Regions from separate parts of the Paraburkholderia sp. WS6 genome, predicted to be linked through region 2. Evidence: riboswitches for the same ligand, from Rfam matches in the RefSeq annotation. Region 2 holds a riboswitch; the other holds the start of a gene.
What was found. A riboswitch is a leader RNA that binds a small molecule or an ion and turns the genes downstream of it on or off. The one in region 2 is predicted to bind glycine.
Positions count from the first base shown of each region.

Region 1: another riboswitch for glycine. It lies ahead of M0D64_RS16410 (D-amino acid dehydrogenase); the one in region 2 lies ahead of gcvT (glycine cleavage system aminomethyltransferase GcvT).

Region 1 covers NZ_JALQCK010000012.1:6,422-13,613, forward strand. The annotation lists gene M0D64_RS16380 (carboxylesterase) at 1-156, shown strand, start outside; gene M0D64_RS16385 (MipA/OmpV family protein) at 153-992, shown strand; gene M0D64_RS16390 (YceH family protein) at 1,054-1,758, opposite strand; gene M0D64_RS16395 (helix-turn-helix domain-containing protein) at 1,982-2,554, shown strand; gene M0D64_RS16400 (GNAT family N-acetyltransferase) at 2,567-3,094, shown strand; gene M0D64_RS16405 (LysE family translocator) at 3,207-3,839, opposite strand; glycine riboswitch at 4,072-4,165, shown strand; gene M0D64_RS16410 (D-amino acid dehydrogenase) at 4,341-5,552, shown strand; gene M0D64_RS16415 (BON domain-containing protein) at 5,764-6,030, shown strand; gene M0D64_RS16420 (acetate/propionate family kinase) at 6,027-7,192, opposite strand, start outside.
Region 2 covers NZ_JALQCK010000015.1:128,350-135,541, forward strand. The annotation lists gene M0D64_RS19565 (oxidoreductase) at 1-438, shown strand, start outside; gene M0D64_RS19570 (hypothetical protein) at 639-992, shown strand; glycine riboswitch at 1,134-1,235, shown strand; glycine riboswitch at 1,269-1,428, shown strand; gene gcvT (glycine cleavage system aminomethyltransferase GcvT) at 1,509-2,627, shown strand; gene gcvH (glycine cleavage system protein GcvH) at 2,691-3,071, shown strand; gene gcvP (aminomethyl-transferring glycine dehydrogenase) at 3,166-6,096, shown strand; gene M0D64_RS19590 (alginate lyase family protein) at 6,214-7,192, shown strand, end outside.

The sequences.
Region 1 (7,192 bases), on a different contig from region 2:
GACAACGAGCGCGAAATCGTCGCGCGCGAAACCACCCTGTTTCTGCGCGAGAGCGAAGCCGTCCATAGCGGCGACGACGGCAAACAACAGGTCGTCTCGAAGGCTCTGGCGCGACGCCTCAGGCAACTCGCGGCGCTTGGCAAGGAGCGCGCATGACGGCGGATACCACGCTGAGGTTCGGCAAACCCGCACGCATGTCGCTGCTGCTCGCCGCTGCGCTCGGCCTTTGCGCTGCGCGCGCTGCCTACGCGGACGATGCAAGTCCGAACGCGACGACTGACGCCAGTACCGGCGCGGCCACCGACAGCAAATGGAAAATCGGCGTGGGTCCTGGCGTGGTGATTACGCCCAAGTACCCGGGGTCCCGCCAGTTGAGCGTATTCCCGTTCCCTGCGCTGGACATCTCATACGACGACCGGATTTTCTCGCAAGGCCCAGACGTGCTCGGCGTGAACGTGCTGCGCGGTCCTGCCTATCACGTGGGCGCTGCACTGACTTTCGATTTCCAGATGCGCAAGGAGTCCGACGATCCGCGCCTGCATGGACTTGGTGATGTGAATGGCGGGCCGAAACTGAAGCTCTTCGCCGACTATACGTGGTGGGCGTTTACCGGGTCGGTGGCGTTGTACCAGGATATCGCCGGGCATCACCAGGGGACGACGGTCAGCACGGATTTCGTCGCATCCGCGCCGGTTGGCGGCTGGTTGTTCTCGGTGGGACCAGGCTTCACCTGGGCGAATGGTACTTATACGCGGACGTTTTTCGGCGTGTCCGGGCAGCAGAGCGCGGCGTCAGGATTGCCCACGTATAGCACCAGTGCGGGTGTGCGGGACGTCCATATGAACGCCATGGTGACTTACGACTTTTCGAAGCACTGGAATGGGTCGGTTTCCGCGACTTTCGGGCGACTGGAGCACGACGCGGCGAATAGCCCGATTACCGAAAAAAGATTCGAGCTCAATACGCTCGCTTCGGTGAACTACAAGTTCTAGTTTCTGGTTTCTCGCGCGCTCGCAGCGTGCGAGAAACCAACCGCCAATCACCAATCGCGTTTCAATCCCCCGTACCCAGCTCTTCAACTTCAATCCCCAATTCGGCAGCCATTCGCCGCACCACCACCCGAAGCCGGCTCACCTCGTCGGCAAGCCGCTTCTGTTCAGCTTTGACCGCCTCGAACGCCGACAGCGGCACGACCTCGTCGTCCCCGCCCGGCTGGGCAAGATCGCTTGCGCTGACTTCGCCGCATAGCAGATGCATCCAGCGATTTTCGCGCTCGCCCGGCGTGCGGGCCAGCTTCACCACCCGCGGCGGATCGTTGGCAGCCAGTTCGTCGAGAAACGCCTCGACCGACGAGATGTCGGCAAATCCATGCAGACGCGCGCTGTTCAAGCGCAACTCGGCTCCGGTCTGCGGACCGCGCAACAGCAACGTGGTCAGTAACGCTGCCGACTGGCTCGGCAACCCCAACACCCGATTCATGTTGTGTTCGAAACGCGGTACACGGCTGCTGCTGCCTTCCATCACCAGGCTCAGCCGCTTCAATCCGTCGATGGCGGTCAGCACCTCGGCTTCGGTCGCATTCATCACCGGCGCGCGGCCGGTTTTCTGATTGCAACCCAAGGTCAACGCGTTCAGCGAAAGCGGATAACTATCCGGCACGGTGTGCTGCTTTTCGACGAGCACACCAAGCACGCGCCCCTCAAGCAAGGTCAAGGCGCGGATGGAGGGACGGGAAACAGCGTCGGGAGTGGAGTTCATAGAAGATGTCGCGGCATGCGCCGCCGGGTCTCGTGATTGGTGTGCCTTACCGTTGCACAGCCTGGCGGCGGGTTTTAGTTGGTGGCCACTATGATAAACGGCCCGGCCGCTCGCAGTGTACGAATCTCCGCAATGGCGAAGCGTGCCCGGACCGTGTTCGCATCCGGTTCGGCGCATTTTTGTTTCGTTGACGAATTCCCATATTCGAGATAATTTCCCGAATATGGAAAACACGCTCGCCGACGACAACGCCATCGATCGCCGCATCGCCCAGCGTCTGCGCGGATTACGCGCCGAGCGCAACTGGTCGCTCGACGATCTCGCCAAGCTGAGCAACGTCAGCCGCGCCACCCTCTCGCGCCTCGAGAACGCCGCCGTGAGCCCCACGGCGAGCGTGCTGGGCAAGCTCTGCGTCGCCTATGGCTTGCCGATGTCGCGTCTCATGCACATGGTCGAAGATGACTTCGCGCCGCTGTTGCCGCGCGACGCGCAGCCGGTCTGGGTCGACCCGAGCGTCGGCTTCCGGCGCCGCTCCGTGTCGCCGCCCGCCCAGGCGCTGAGCGGCGAGGCGCTAGAGTGCGAACTCGATGCCGGCGTACGCATCACATACGACGCGTCGCCGAGAGCCGGCCTCGAGCATCATCTGATCCTGCTTGAAGGGCAACTGCAGATCACCGTCGACGGCCGAAGTCACGATCTGCAACCCGGCGACTGCCTGCGCTACCAGTTGTTCGGCCCCAGCGCGTTCGTCACGCCCTCGCATAGCGCGGCGCGCTACATCCTCTTCATCGTTTGAGTTCGAGCCGCCATGAACGCGACTACCATCACGACCTTTTCCGCCGACGGCCTCGTTCGCCATTTGCCCGAACTCGGCGCGCTGCTGCGTGCCTGCGTCCATGACGGTGCGAGCGTTGGCTTTGTATTGCCGTATAGCGTCGAAGAGAGCGAGGCGTTCTGGAGCGGCAAGGTGCTGCCGTCGCTGCGTGCGGGCGCGCTGGTGCTTTTTGTTGCTCGTCATGGTGAGGCGATCGCCGGCACCGTGCAACTCGATTACGACACGATGCCGAACCAGCGTCATCGCGCCGAGGTGCGCAAGCTGCTGGTCCACCCCGCGTTCCGCCGCCAGGGCATCGCCAAAGCGCTGATGGCGGAACTGGAACACCGTGCGCACCAGTTGCAGCGCAGCCTGCTGACGCTCGATACGCGCACCGGCGACAAGGCCGAGCCGCTCTATGCCTCGCTGGGTTATCAGACGGCCGGAGTGATTCCGCAATTTTGCCGCGACACGCTGGAAGAGCGGCTTGATTCAACCACCATCATGTACAAGACGCTGTGAGCGTGACGCAGGCAGGCCGCCTGTGATGCACCACGAGCATGGTGGTCGATACTGACCGATGCTCGGCGAGGAAGGCCGCGATGCAGACTCAGGCGAGTCTGCATCGCGTGGCTTAACGGCGTGAATCGAGCGCGATCCGTACGGCCAGACCGGCGAGCACGGTGCCCATCAGCCAGCGTTGTACCTGTAGCCAGATCGGCCGCCCAGCGAGAAACCCGGCGATCGAACCTGCCATGGTCGCAATCAACGCGTTGATCGTGACGGAGACGACGATTTGCACGCAACCCAGCGCGATCGACTGCGTGAGCACGCTGCCGTGCTCCGGTGAAATAAATTGCGGCAGCAGCGACAGATACATAACCGCGATCTTCGGATTCGCGAGGTTCGTGACGAGCCCCATGGTGAACAGTTTACCGCGGCTGTCGTGCGGCAGGTCGCGCACCTGGAACGGCGAGCGGCCGCCCGGCTTGACCGCCTGCCACGCCAGATACAGCAGGTAGAGCGCGCCGCCGAAACGCAGCGCGTCGTACGCGTAGGGCACCGTCAACAGCAGTGCGGTGATACCGAACGCCGCGCAAAACATGTAGAACACAAAGCCGAGCGCGACGCCGCCGAGCGACACGAGCCCCGCACGCCGCCCCTGGCAGAGCGATCGGGAGATCAGGTAGATCATGTTCGGGCCGGGCGTGAGCACCATGCCGAGCGAGACCAGGGCAAAGGCAAGCAGCGTTGTGGCAGCGGGCACGGCGTTCTCCTGTGGGAATTGAAGTCGGGCAATGCCGCCAAATATAGCCGACGCCGCCGGTTCAAGCCTTAAACCCCCACATAAAAAGTCCCTATAGGCAGTTGAATGGCTTTGATTGCGCCAGTGGGGCGGACGCGCCGTTGCATATGGCACCGTACTGTGCCGATTGCGCGCTGCATCGAAAGAAACACTTGCGGTGAAATTTATTGCCCGGTATCGTCGAGCCGTTCTGCAATGCAGCGCGGGAGAGATCGTCAGAGGATTGTGACGACGCCGACGGAGCAACCGCCCCGGAAACTCTCAGGCAAAAGGACCGCGCAGCTGGAACATCTGGAGAGCGGCGCCACGCGCGCCCACCGAAGGGGATTCCCTGCATACCGCTTGCATCGCAAGCGATATGCTCACAGGAAGAAACTCTCAGGTACATGGACAGATGGGGCATCAACGCCGGTTTCGACACGAAATCGACACCGGTGATGCTCAACTACTCTGGACCATGTCATGTCACGAATCGCCATTATCGGCGCCGGCATTACCGGCGTTACGACTGCTCACGCCCTTGCGCAGCGCGGCCACCATGTCACCGTGTTCGAACGTCATCGCTATGCGGCGATGGAGACCTCGTTCGCCAACGGCGGCCAGTTGTCCGCCAGCAATGCCGAAGTCTGGAACAGCGCGGCCACGGTGCTGAAGGGCTTGCGTTGGATGCTCACGCGCGACGCCCCGCTGCTGCTCAATCCGATGCCCACGTGGCACAAGTATTCGTGGATGGGTGAATTTCTGCGGCAGATCCCGCATTACCGCACGAACACTGTCGAAACGGTGCGGCTCGCGATTGCTGCGCGTGAGCATCTGTTTTCGATTGCCGAGCGCGAAGGGATCGACTTCGATCTGGAGCGGCGCGGCATCTTGCACATCTACAAGACGCGCAAGGAATTCGATGCGGCCAGCAAGGTGAATGAACTGCTGCGCGAAGGTGGGCTGGACCGGAATCCGGTGACGTCGAGCGAGTTGCACACGATCGAGCCGACGTTGCATGGCGATTTTTTTGGTGGGTTTTTTACGCCTTCCGATTCCACTGGCGATATTCACAAGTTCACGCGCGGGTTGGCTGATGCTTGCGTGCGGCATGGTGTCGAGTTTCACTACGACGCGGAAATTACGGCGATCGAGCAGCCGGCTGAGGGACGGTTCTCGTTGATGGTCAATCTGGAAGGTGAGTCGCAACAGTTTGCTTTCGAGCGGATCGTGGTGTGCGCCGGTGTGAAGAGCCGCGACTTCGCGGCGATGCTTGGCGATCACGTGAACGTCTACCCGGTTAAGGGGTATTCGATCACCGTATGTCTCGATGATGAAGTGAGTCAGCAGAACGCGCCCTGGGTAAGTTTGCTCGACGACAGCGCGAAGATCGTGACGAGCCGGCTTGGCGTGGATCGGTTCCGGGTTGCGGGGACGGCGGAGATCAATGGGTTCAATCGGGATATCCGGTCGGATCGGATTGCGCCGCTGGTCGACTGGACTCGACGGTATTTTCCTGAGGTGTCGACTTCGAAAGTGATTCCTTGGGCGGGGTTAAGGCCGATGTTGCCGAGTATGTTGCCGAAGGTCGGGCGCGGAAAACGGCGCGGCGTTTTTTATAACACCGGGCATGGGCATTTGGGGTGGACGTTGTCGGCGGCTACGGCGCAGGTTTTGGCGGGTTCCATTCAATAGGGCTTGTTTGCGTGCGCGGCGCTTACTGCCATACTTGCGGCGGCGCTGCGCGCGCCGCCGCGGTTGTTCATCGAACCGGCCGCCGCCCTTTTGCGATGAGGCTTACTAGCCTGGACTCGATCTGACAGGTGGTCCGGAAGCGTCGCCAAAGGCAAATCCAGCGACATCTGCTAGTGTTGTCCAATCGGTGTCCACTCTCGAGGGAATCTCCATGACCAGATCCCGCTCCGTCACGCGCAGCAACCCAAGCATGCGGCTCACTGATGAACAAATCGCCGCAGAAGCCACGAGACGCTTGGCATGGGATACGGCCGTCCCCCCAAACACCCTGCAAGTCAAAGTCTCACACGGACGCATCACCCTGCTCGGTGTACTTCAACATAACGAGCAACGAGCTGCCGCACTCGAAGACGTCTCTCGCCTGTTCGGCGTCACCGGCGTCTCTGATCACGCCATCATCAAAGCTAAGTTGCCCTAACCCGCTTCCGCTCGCAACAGCGTCCGGCAATGTCTTGCGATCTGCTTCTCCTCCTCGGTGTGAATCGCCCTCACCTTCCCTACTGAATCCCCTTCCGACAGCCCCAAAAACGCAAGCCCCTCGCACACTCGCTTACGAATCTCCTCACTGTGTTCACCGATGCCACCCGTGAACACCAGCAAATCGATCCCGCCCAGCAAAGCCGCATAGGCGCCAATCGTCTTGCGCACGGCGGTAGCAAACGCATCCAGCGCCAGCGATGCATTCGCATCGCCCGCCGCAGCGCGCTTTTCCAGCGCCTGCATATCGCTCTCGCCATCGGCGTAACCGGCCAGGCCGCTCTGGCGATTCAACAGCGTCTCCAGCGCATCGGCATCGAGCTTCTCCACGCGCATCAAATACAGCAGCACGCCCGGATCGAGATCGCCGCTGCGCGTGCCCATCGGTATGCCACCGGTCGGCGTGAGCCCCATCGACGTATCGATGGATTTGCCGTTCTGCAATGCACATAAACTCGAGCCGTTGCCCAAATGGGCGAACACCGTGCGCGGCGGCAAGTCAGCGCCGAGCCGCGTCACCAACGATTCATACGACAGCCCGTGAAAGCCGTAGCGAATCACACCAGCCTCCGCGTAACGGCGCGGCAACGCAAGCTGCGCCGCGCGTGCCGGCAGCGTGGAATGAAACGCCGTATCGAAGCAGGCGAAATGCTCTGCGTCGCCGAAAATCCTGCTTGCCTCGTCGATCAATGCCAGCGCCGGTGGAATGTGCAAGGGCGCAAAGTGCACGGCGTCCTGCAAGCGCTGCCGGACTTCAGCCGTCAAACGTTGATGAGTTCGCAGATGCGGCCCACCATGCACCACGCGATGCCCCACCGCAGCAGGACGCCCGTGCTTCTGCTCCGCAAGCACGCGCGCGAGCTTCTGCAACGCGTCGGTCTGCGACTCCAGTACATCCTCTTCTTGCACCAGCACGCGGCCGTCAGGCGACTTGATTCGCAGGCTTCCGTCGCCTCGCCCAATACCTTCTGCACTCCCTTCCAGCAGCAATGTTTCATCGCCGCCGGCGTGCGCGCAGCGCGTAAACAGTCCGAATTTCAGTGATGACGAACCGCTGTTCAACACCAGAATCGTCGGAGCCTGGTCGCCGGTCTTCTCATGAG
Region 2 (7,192 bases):
CAGGCCAGCGCGCCGGACTACGTGCATATTCAGTTGGGCTACGGCGAGTTCGAAGTGGTGTTGCATGCCAGCGCGTTGACTGCGTACGTCGCGCCGAGGTTTACGATCCACGGCACGCAGGGGAGCTACGTCAAATACGGGCTCGATACGCAGGAAGATCAGTTGAAAGCCGGCTTGCGGCCGGGCGATGACGGGTTCGGCGCCGGCAATGCGCCTGGTGTGTTGCGTGTGCTCGAAGAGGGCCAGGAAGTCGAGCGGGAGGTGCCTACGCGCAACGGCGAATACGTCGGCTTTTATATTGCCTTGGCGGATGCCATTCAGAACGGCATGAAATTTCCCGTCAGCGCTCAGGACGCGGTCGACGTGATGACGATCATCGAGCTTGCAGCCCGGAGCTCGGAGGAAGGCGTCCGGTTGCCGTTTGAACGCATTCGCTGACTTTCCCAGCGCCACGGGGCGCTTTTTGGCCATTTGGCGACGGCACGCGAACCATGCCGCCGCCAATGGCAAAACGCCTGACAACCCCGAAAGGAACATAACGTTACAAATAACCCCGCCTCCGCGGTCAGCGTGAGTCCCCGGCAATCCGTTGCTACCCCAGTAGCACCACAAAACGACAACGACTTCCCGGAGAGTCCATGCCTCGTATCGTCCGCGCACTAGCAGCATGCGCTTTGCTCAGCTCCCTCGCCGCCTGCGTGGTGGCTCCTCAGCAACCCGCGCCGGCGCCGCGCCCTAACCCGCAACAAATCGCGGATCAGCGCTTCAACCAGGTCAACGGCCGGATCGACAACCTGAGCCGCCGCATCGACGCCCGCGTCAACCAAGGCTACTACCCGCCCCCGCAAGGCGGTGCGTTGCACCATCGCCTCGACGTGATCCGTCAGGAAGCTCACGACATGGCGGCGCAACACGGCGGCGGCCTGTCCGGCGACGAACAGCACGTGCTGAACCAGGAACTGGACAACGCGGCACACGCCATCGGCGAATAATCGCGCCAGTTCTGGCACTGAAGCAAAGGAGCGCGGGCATCACGTCCCGCGCTTTTTTTGACATTCGCGAACCCGCAGCGCCAACCCCCATGCCCCTTGCGGGCCTTTATTTGACAAGCCCCCGGCCCTCGCGTACATTCGCCGCACGCGTCGGGAGAGCGTGCTGGCCGCAGAAAATCGCAGGCCGCGCCGCCGAAGGGGCACACCCGCAAACTCTCAGGCAAAAGGACCGACTGCGTCGAAGAACCCGCGCCCAGGCAACATCAAGGCACCGGTTTTTCGCACTCTGGAGAGCGGCAGTAGCCGTCTGCATCGTTTAATCGAGCAGATTCTGGCAAGCTGCCCACCGAAGGGGCGCGCGTTTCACCGTAGCGATCACGGCTTCACCATCGCACGGCAGCGCAATCTCTCAGGTATCGAGGACAGAGGGGTCATGCAACGCAATCGCTCGCAGGCATCAGCCGCGAGGCGTAGCGCCGCATGGCCTTTTTTGTTTCGCGAGACGCCTGAGGCCCCATGACCGAACTCAAACACACCCCGCTCAACGCCACCCATCGTGCGCTCAACGCCCGCATGGTCGATTTCGGCGGCTGGGACATGCCCGTCAACTACGGCTCGCAGATCGACGAACACCGCGCCGTGCGCACCGACGCCGGCATGTTCGACGTCTCGCATATGTGCGTCGTCGATTTCACCGGTGAACGCGTGCGCGCCTTCTTCGAACACGCGCTGGCCAACAATGTCGCCAAGCTGCAAACGCCGGGCCGCGCGCTCTACTCCTGTCTGCTGAACCCGAATGGCGGTGTGATCGACGATCTGATCGTCTATTACTTCAGCGAGACGCACTTCCGCCTGGTCGTCAACGCCGGCACCGCGGAGAAAGACGTCGCCTGGTTCAGCAAGCTCAACGCCGAAGGCAGCTACGGCCTGACCATCACGCCGCGCCGCGATCTGGCGATCGTCGCCGTGCAGGGCCCGAACGCCCGCGATAAGGTCTGGCAAGTCGCGCCGTCCAGCCGTACCTCGACCGAACTCCTTAAGCCATTTAACGCCGCGATCGTCGACAACACGCCGTTTGGCGAATTGATGATTGCCCGCACCGGCTACACCGGCGAAGACGGCTTCGAAATCGTCCTGCCTGCAACGTCCGTCTGCGAGTTCTGGGACGCATTGGTGCGTCAAGGTGTGCGCCCTGCGGGTCTCGGCGCGCGCGACACGCTGCGTCTCGAAGCCGGCATGAACCTGTACGGCCAGGATATGGACGACAACGTCTCGCCGCTGGACGCCGGCCTCGCCTGGACTGTCGATCTGAATTCGCCGCGCGATTTCGTCGGCAAGGCCAAGCTTGAAGCCGACGGCTCGCAGGCCTCGTTCGTCGGTCTGATCCTGCTGAAGGAAAACGGCAAGGCGGCAGGCGTGCTGCGTGCTCACCAGAAAGTCGTCACGCCGCACGGCGAAGGCGAAATCACCAGCGGCACTTTTTCACCCACGATGCAGGAATCGATCGCCTTTGCGCGCGTGCCGAAAGGCGTGCAGCCGGGCGACACCGTTCACGTCCAGATTCGTGACAAAAACGTACCCGCAAGCGTGGTAAAACTGCCGTTCGTACGCAACGGCAAAGTGCTCGCAGTTTAAGCAGCCGGCGCGTGCGTTTACCTTTTTAAGTTCATACCGAATAACACCGCATAGGAGCATCCGATGAGCATCCCGGCCGATCTGAAATACACCGAATCGCACGAGTGGGTCCGCACCGAAGCGGACGGCACGCTGACGGTCGGCATCACCGACCACGCGCAGGAAGCGCTCGGCGACATCGTCTTCTTCGAAGTTCAGGAACTGGGCAAGACCGTCAACGCTGGCGACACCGTCGCCGTGATCGAGTCGGTGAAAGCCGCTTCCGATATCTACGCGCCAGTCTCGGGCGAAATCATCGAAGCGAACCCGGCCGTCGCCGACACGCCGGATGGCGTCAACAGCGCGCCGTACGAGAACTGGCTCTTCAAGATCAAGCCGGCCGCGGACGCATCGCAGGATCGCCTGATCGACGCGGACGCGTACGCCAAGGCCGTCGGCGCCTGATTCACCGCAACTTGCACCATTACGTTTAAACCCGACAGGCGCGGCGCGTCCGATTCGACAGTCGAACGGACGCCCGCACCGCCAGGAACACCTCATGAAGCTCGAACACCCGGATCGTCTGATGAACCGCACTCCTCTCTCGCTCGCCGCGCTCGAAGTGCATGACGCCTTCGCTGAACGGCACATCGGCCCGGATTCGGCCGACCAGCAAGCGATGCTCGAAGCCCTCGGCTTCGCGTCGCGCGCCGCGCTGATCGACGCGGTCATTCCGAAGACGATCCGCCGCACCGAAACGCTGCCGCTCGGCCCCTTCGCCCAGCCGAAAAGCGAAGCGGAAGCGCTCGCCGCGCTGCGTGAACTGGCGAACAAGAACCAGGTGTTCCGCTCGTACATCGGGCAGGGTTATTACAACGCGCACACCCCGACGGTGATCCTGCGTAACGTGCTCGAAAATCCGGCGTGGTACACCGCGTACACGCCGTATCAGCCGGAAATCTCGCAGGGCCGTCTGGAAGCGCTGCTGAACTTCCAGCAGATGATCGTCGACCTGACGGGTCTCGCGATCTCGAACGCCTCGCTGCTCGACGAAGCCACCGCGGCCGCTGAAGCGATGACGCTGCTGCAACGCGTCGGCAAGCCGAAGTCGAACGTGTTTTACGTCGCCGACGACGTGCTGCCGCAAACCATCGAAGTGGTGAAGACGCGCGCCACGCCGGTCGGCATCGAAGTGAAAGTGGGCCCGGCTGCGGAGGCGGCGAACGCGAATGCGTTCGGCGTGCTGCTGCAATACCCGGGCGTAAACGGCGACGTGCGCGACTACCGCGCGCTCGCTGAAGCGATCCATGCCGCAGGCGGCCACGTGGTAGTCGCTGCCGATCTGCTCGCGCTGACCGTTTTGACGCCGCCGGGCGAATGGGGCGCGGACGTGGCCGTCGGCAACACGCAGCGTTTCGGCGTGCCGGTTGGTTTCGGCGGCCCGCACGCGGCTTACCTCGCCGTGCGCGACGAATTCAAGCGTCAGATGCCGGGCCGTCTGGTCGGTGTGACTGTCGATGCGCAAGGCAATCCGGCACTGCGTCTCGCGCTGCAAACGCGCGAACAACATATCCGCCGCGAGAAGGCGACCTCGAACGTGTGTACCGCGCAAGCGCTGCTCGCGATCATGGCCAGTATGTACGCCGTCTATCACGGCCCGCACGGTCTGAAGACGATCGCGCTGCGCGTGAACCGCATCGCTGCATTGCTCGCAGCCGGCGCGAAGAAGCTCGGTTACACGCTCGTCAACGACACGTTCTTCGACACGCTCACGTTCGAAACCGGCGCACGCACCCAGGCGCTGCATGACGCGGCAACGGCGCGGCGCATCAATCTGCGCCGCGTGAGCGATACGCGCGTCGGCATCTCGATCGACGAAACCACCACGCGCAGCGATCTGGCCGATCTGCTCGCAGCGTTTGCGCAAGCGGCATTTGTCGACGAAGTCCCGCAAATCGACGCCCTCGACGCAGAACTCCCCGCCGAGAACACCGTGCCCGCTGCGCTCGAACGCACCAGCGCGTACCTTACGCACCACGTGTTCAACCGCCACCATTCGGAAACGGAAATGCTGCGCTACCTGCGCAGCCTCTCCGACAAGGACCTCGCACTCGACCGCTCGATGATCCCGCTCGGCTCCTGCACGATGAAGCTGAACGCGACCTCCGAAATGCTGCCGGTCACGTGGCCCGAGTTCGGTCAGATTCACCCGTTCGCACCGGCTGAGCAAACGGTCGGCTACCGCGAAATGATCGATCAGCTCGAACAGATGCTGGTCGCGGCCACCGGCTACGCAGCGGTGTCGCTGCAGCCGAACGCCGGCTCGCAAGGCGAGTACGCGGGTCTGTTGATCATTCACGCGTACCACGCATCGCGCGGCGAAGGCCACCGCAACGTCTGCCTGATTCCCGCTTCGGCGCACGGCACGAACCCGGCATCGGCGCAGATGGCCGGCATGCAGGTGGTCGTAGTGGCTTGCGACGCGCAAGGCAACGTCGATATCGAAGACCTGAAAAAGAAAGCCGAGCAACACGCCGACAAGCTCGCGGCGATCATGATCACGTATCCGTCCACACACGGCGTGTTCGAATCGAACGTCCGCGAAATCTGCGAGATCGTGCATGCGCACGGCGGCCAGGTCTATGTGGACGGCGCGAACATGAACGCCATGGTCGGCCTCTGTGCGCCGGGTCAGTTCGGCGGCGACGTCTCGCACCTGAATCTGCACAAGACCTTCTGTATTCCGCACGGCGGCGGCGGACCGGGCGTCGGTCCGGTTGCGGTCGGCGCGCATCTCGAGCAATTCTTGCCGAATCAGATTTCGTCGGGCTACGAGCGCGCACCGAACGGTATCGGCGCTGTGTCGGGCGCGCCGTACGGTTCCGCGTCGATCCTGCCGATTTCGTGGATGTACATCGCGATGATGGGCGCGAAGAACCTCACGGCCGCCACCGAAACCGCGATCCTCAACGCAAACTATGTCGCGAACAAACTCGCGCCGCATTACCCAGTGTTGTACTCGGGCCCAGGCGGACTGGTCGCGCACGAATGCATTCTCGATCTGCGTCCGATCAAGGAAACCAGCGGCATCTCCGTCGACGACGTCGCCAAGCGCCTCGCCGACTACGGCTTCCACGCACCGACCATGAGCTTCCCGGTGCCGGGCACGTTGATGGTCGAACCGACCGAATCGGAATCGAAGGAAGAACTCGACCGCTTCATCGAAGCGATGATCGCGATCCGCGAGGAAATCCGCGCTGTGGAAGACGGCCGCTCGGACCGCGAAGACAATCCGCTCAAGCACGCGCCGCACACGGCGGCGGTAGTCATCGCGAACGACTGGAAACATGCGTATGCGCGCGAAACCGCCGCGTATCCGCTGCCCACGCTGATCGCCAAGAAGTACTGGCCGCCGGTCGGCCGTGCGGACAACGTGTACGGCGACCGCAATCTGTTCTGCTCCTGCGTGCCGATCGCCGACTACGAGTAAGCCGGCCCGCAAACCGCGCAGCGCCTGAAGGTTGTAAGCAGGCGTTGCGCGGTTCTGTCGCTTGTGTCCGCAAACGGCTAACATCACACACCGAATCAGCCTAACGAGGAGTTTCGCATGGCACGACAGGTGCGATTGATGCAAAGCCGGACCGAAATCAGGCGAACCCAAACATGGCAACAGGCTTGCACGCTATTGCTGGCTGGCGCGGCGGTGCTGCTGCCGCTACGGCAGGCGCAGGCCGCAATGAATTTTTGCGCGGCGCCCGCGTTGCAAACCAGCGAGCGCACGAATGCCGACCCAGGCGTCAAGGCACTGGTGAGCAATGTACTGGCACATCTGAACGACCCGCCGCATGCGCTGGCGAAACTGCATACCGAAGGCACGTTGCCGCACGAGGGCATCTACGATCAAAGCGTCGAGGCGGAGAAGGATCTGGATCTGCTGCGCGACGCCGCGCTCGCCTGGCGCGCGACCAGTGACGACCGTTATCTGAAACTGGTCGACCGCCTGCTGTATGCGTGGGTCACGACTTATCAACCCAGTTTCAATCCGATCGACGAAACCCATTTTGAGGGCCTGATCCTCGCCTACGACATGACCGCGAGCGCGTTGCCGGTGAAGACGCGCAATGCTTCGATGGCGTTCCTGACGAAGCTCGCGAGCGGCTATATCGCGCAGATCGACGCGCAGCCGCGGCCGCTCACGGGCACGTTCAAGAACAACTGGCAAAGCCACCGGATCAAGCTGATCTCGATGGCCGCGTTTACGCTGGATAACCGCAAGATGATCAACGCGGCGCAGCGCCTGTTCGACGAGCATATCGGCGACAACATTGCGCCGGACGGCTCGACGTTCGACTTCGGCGAGCGCGACGCGCTGCACTACGTCACCTACGACCTGCAGCCGCTCGTGACCGCCGCGCTCGCCGCGCGCCGCCACAACCGCAACTGGTTGCCGGAAAAGGGTGCGAACGGCGCGTCGTTACAAGGCGCGCTGAACTGGCTCACGCCGTACGCGGATGGCAGCAAAACGCATGAAGAATTCGTGCATTCGAACGTTCCGTTCGATGCCAAACGTCGCGAGGCCGGTTTGC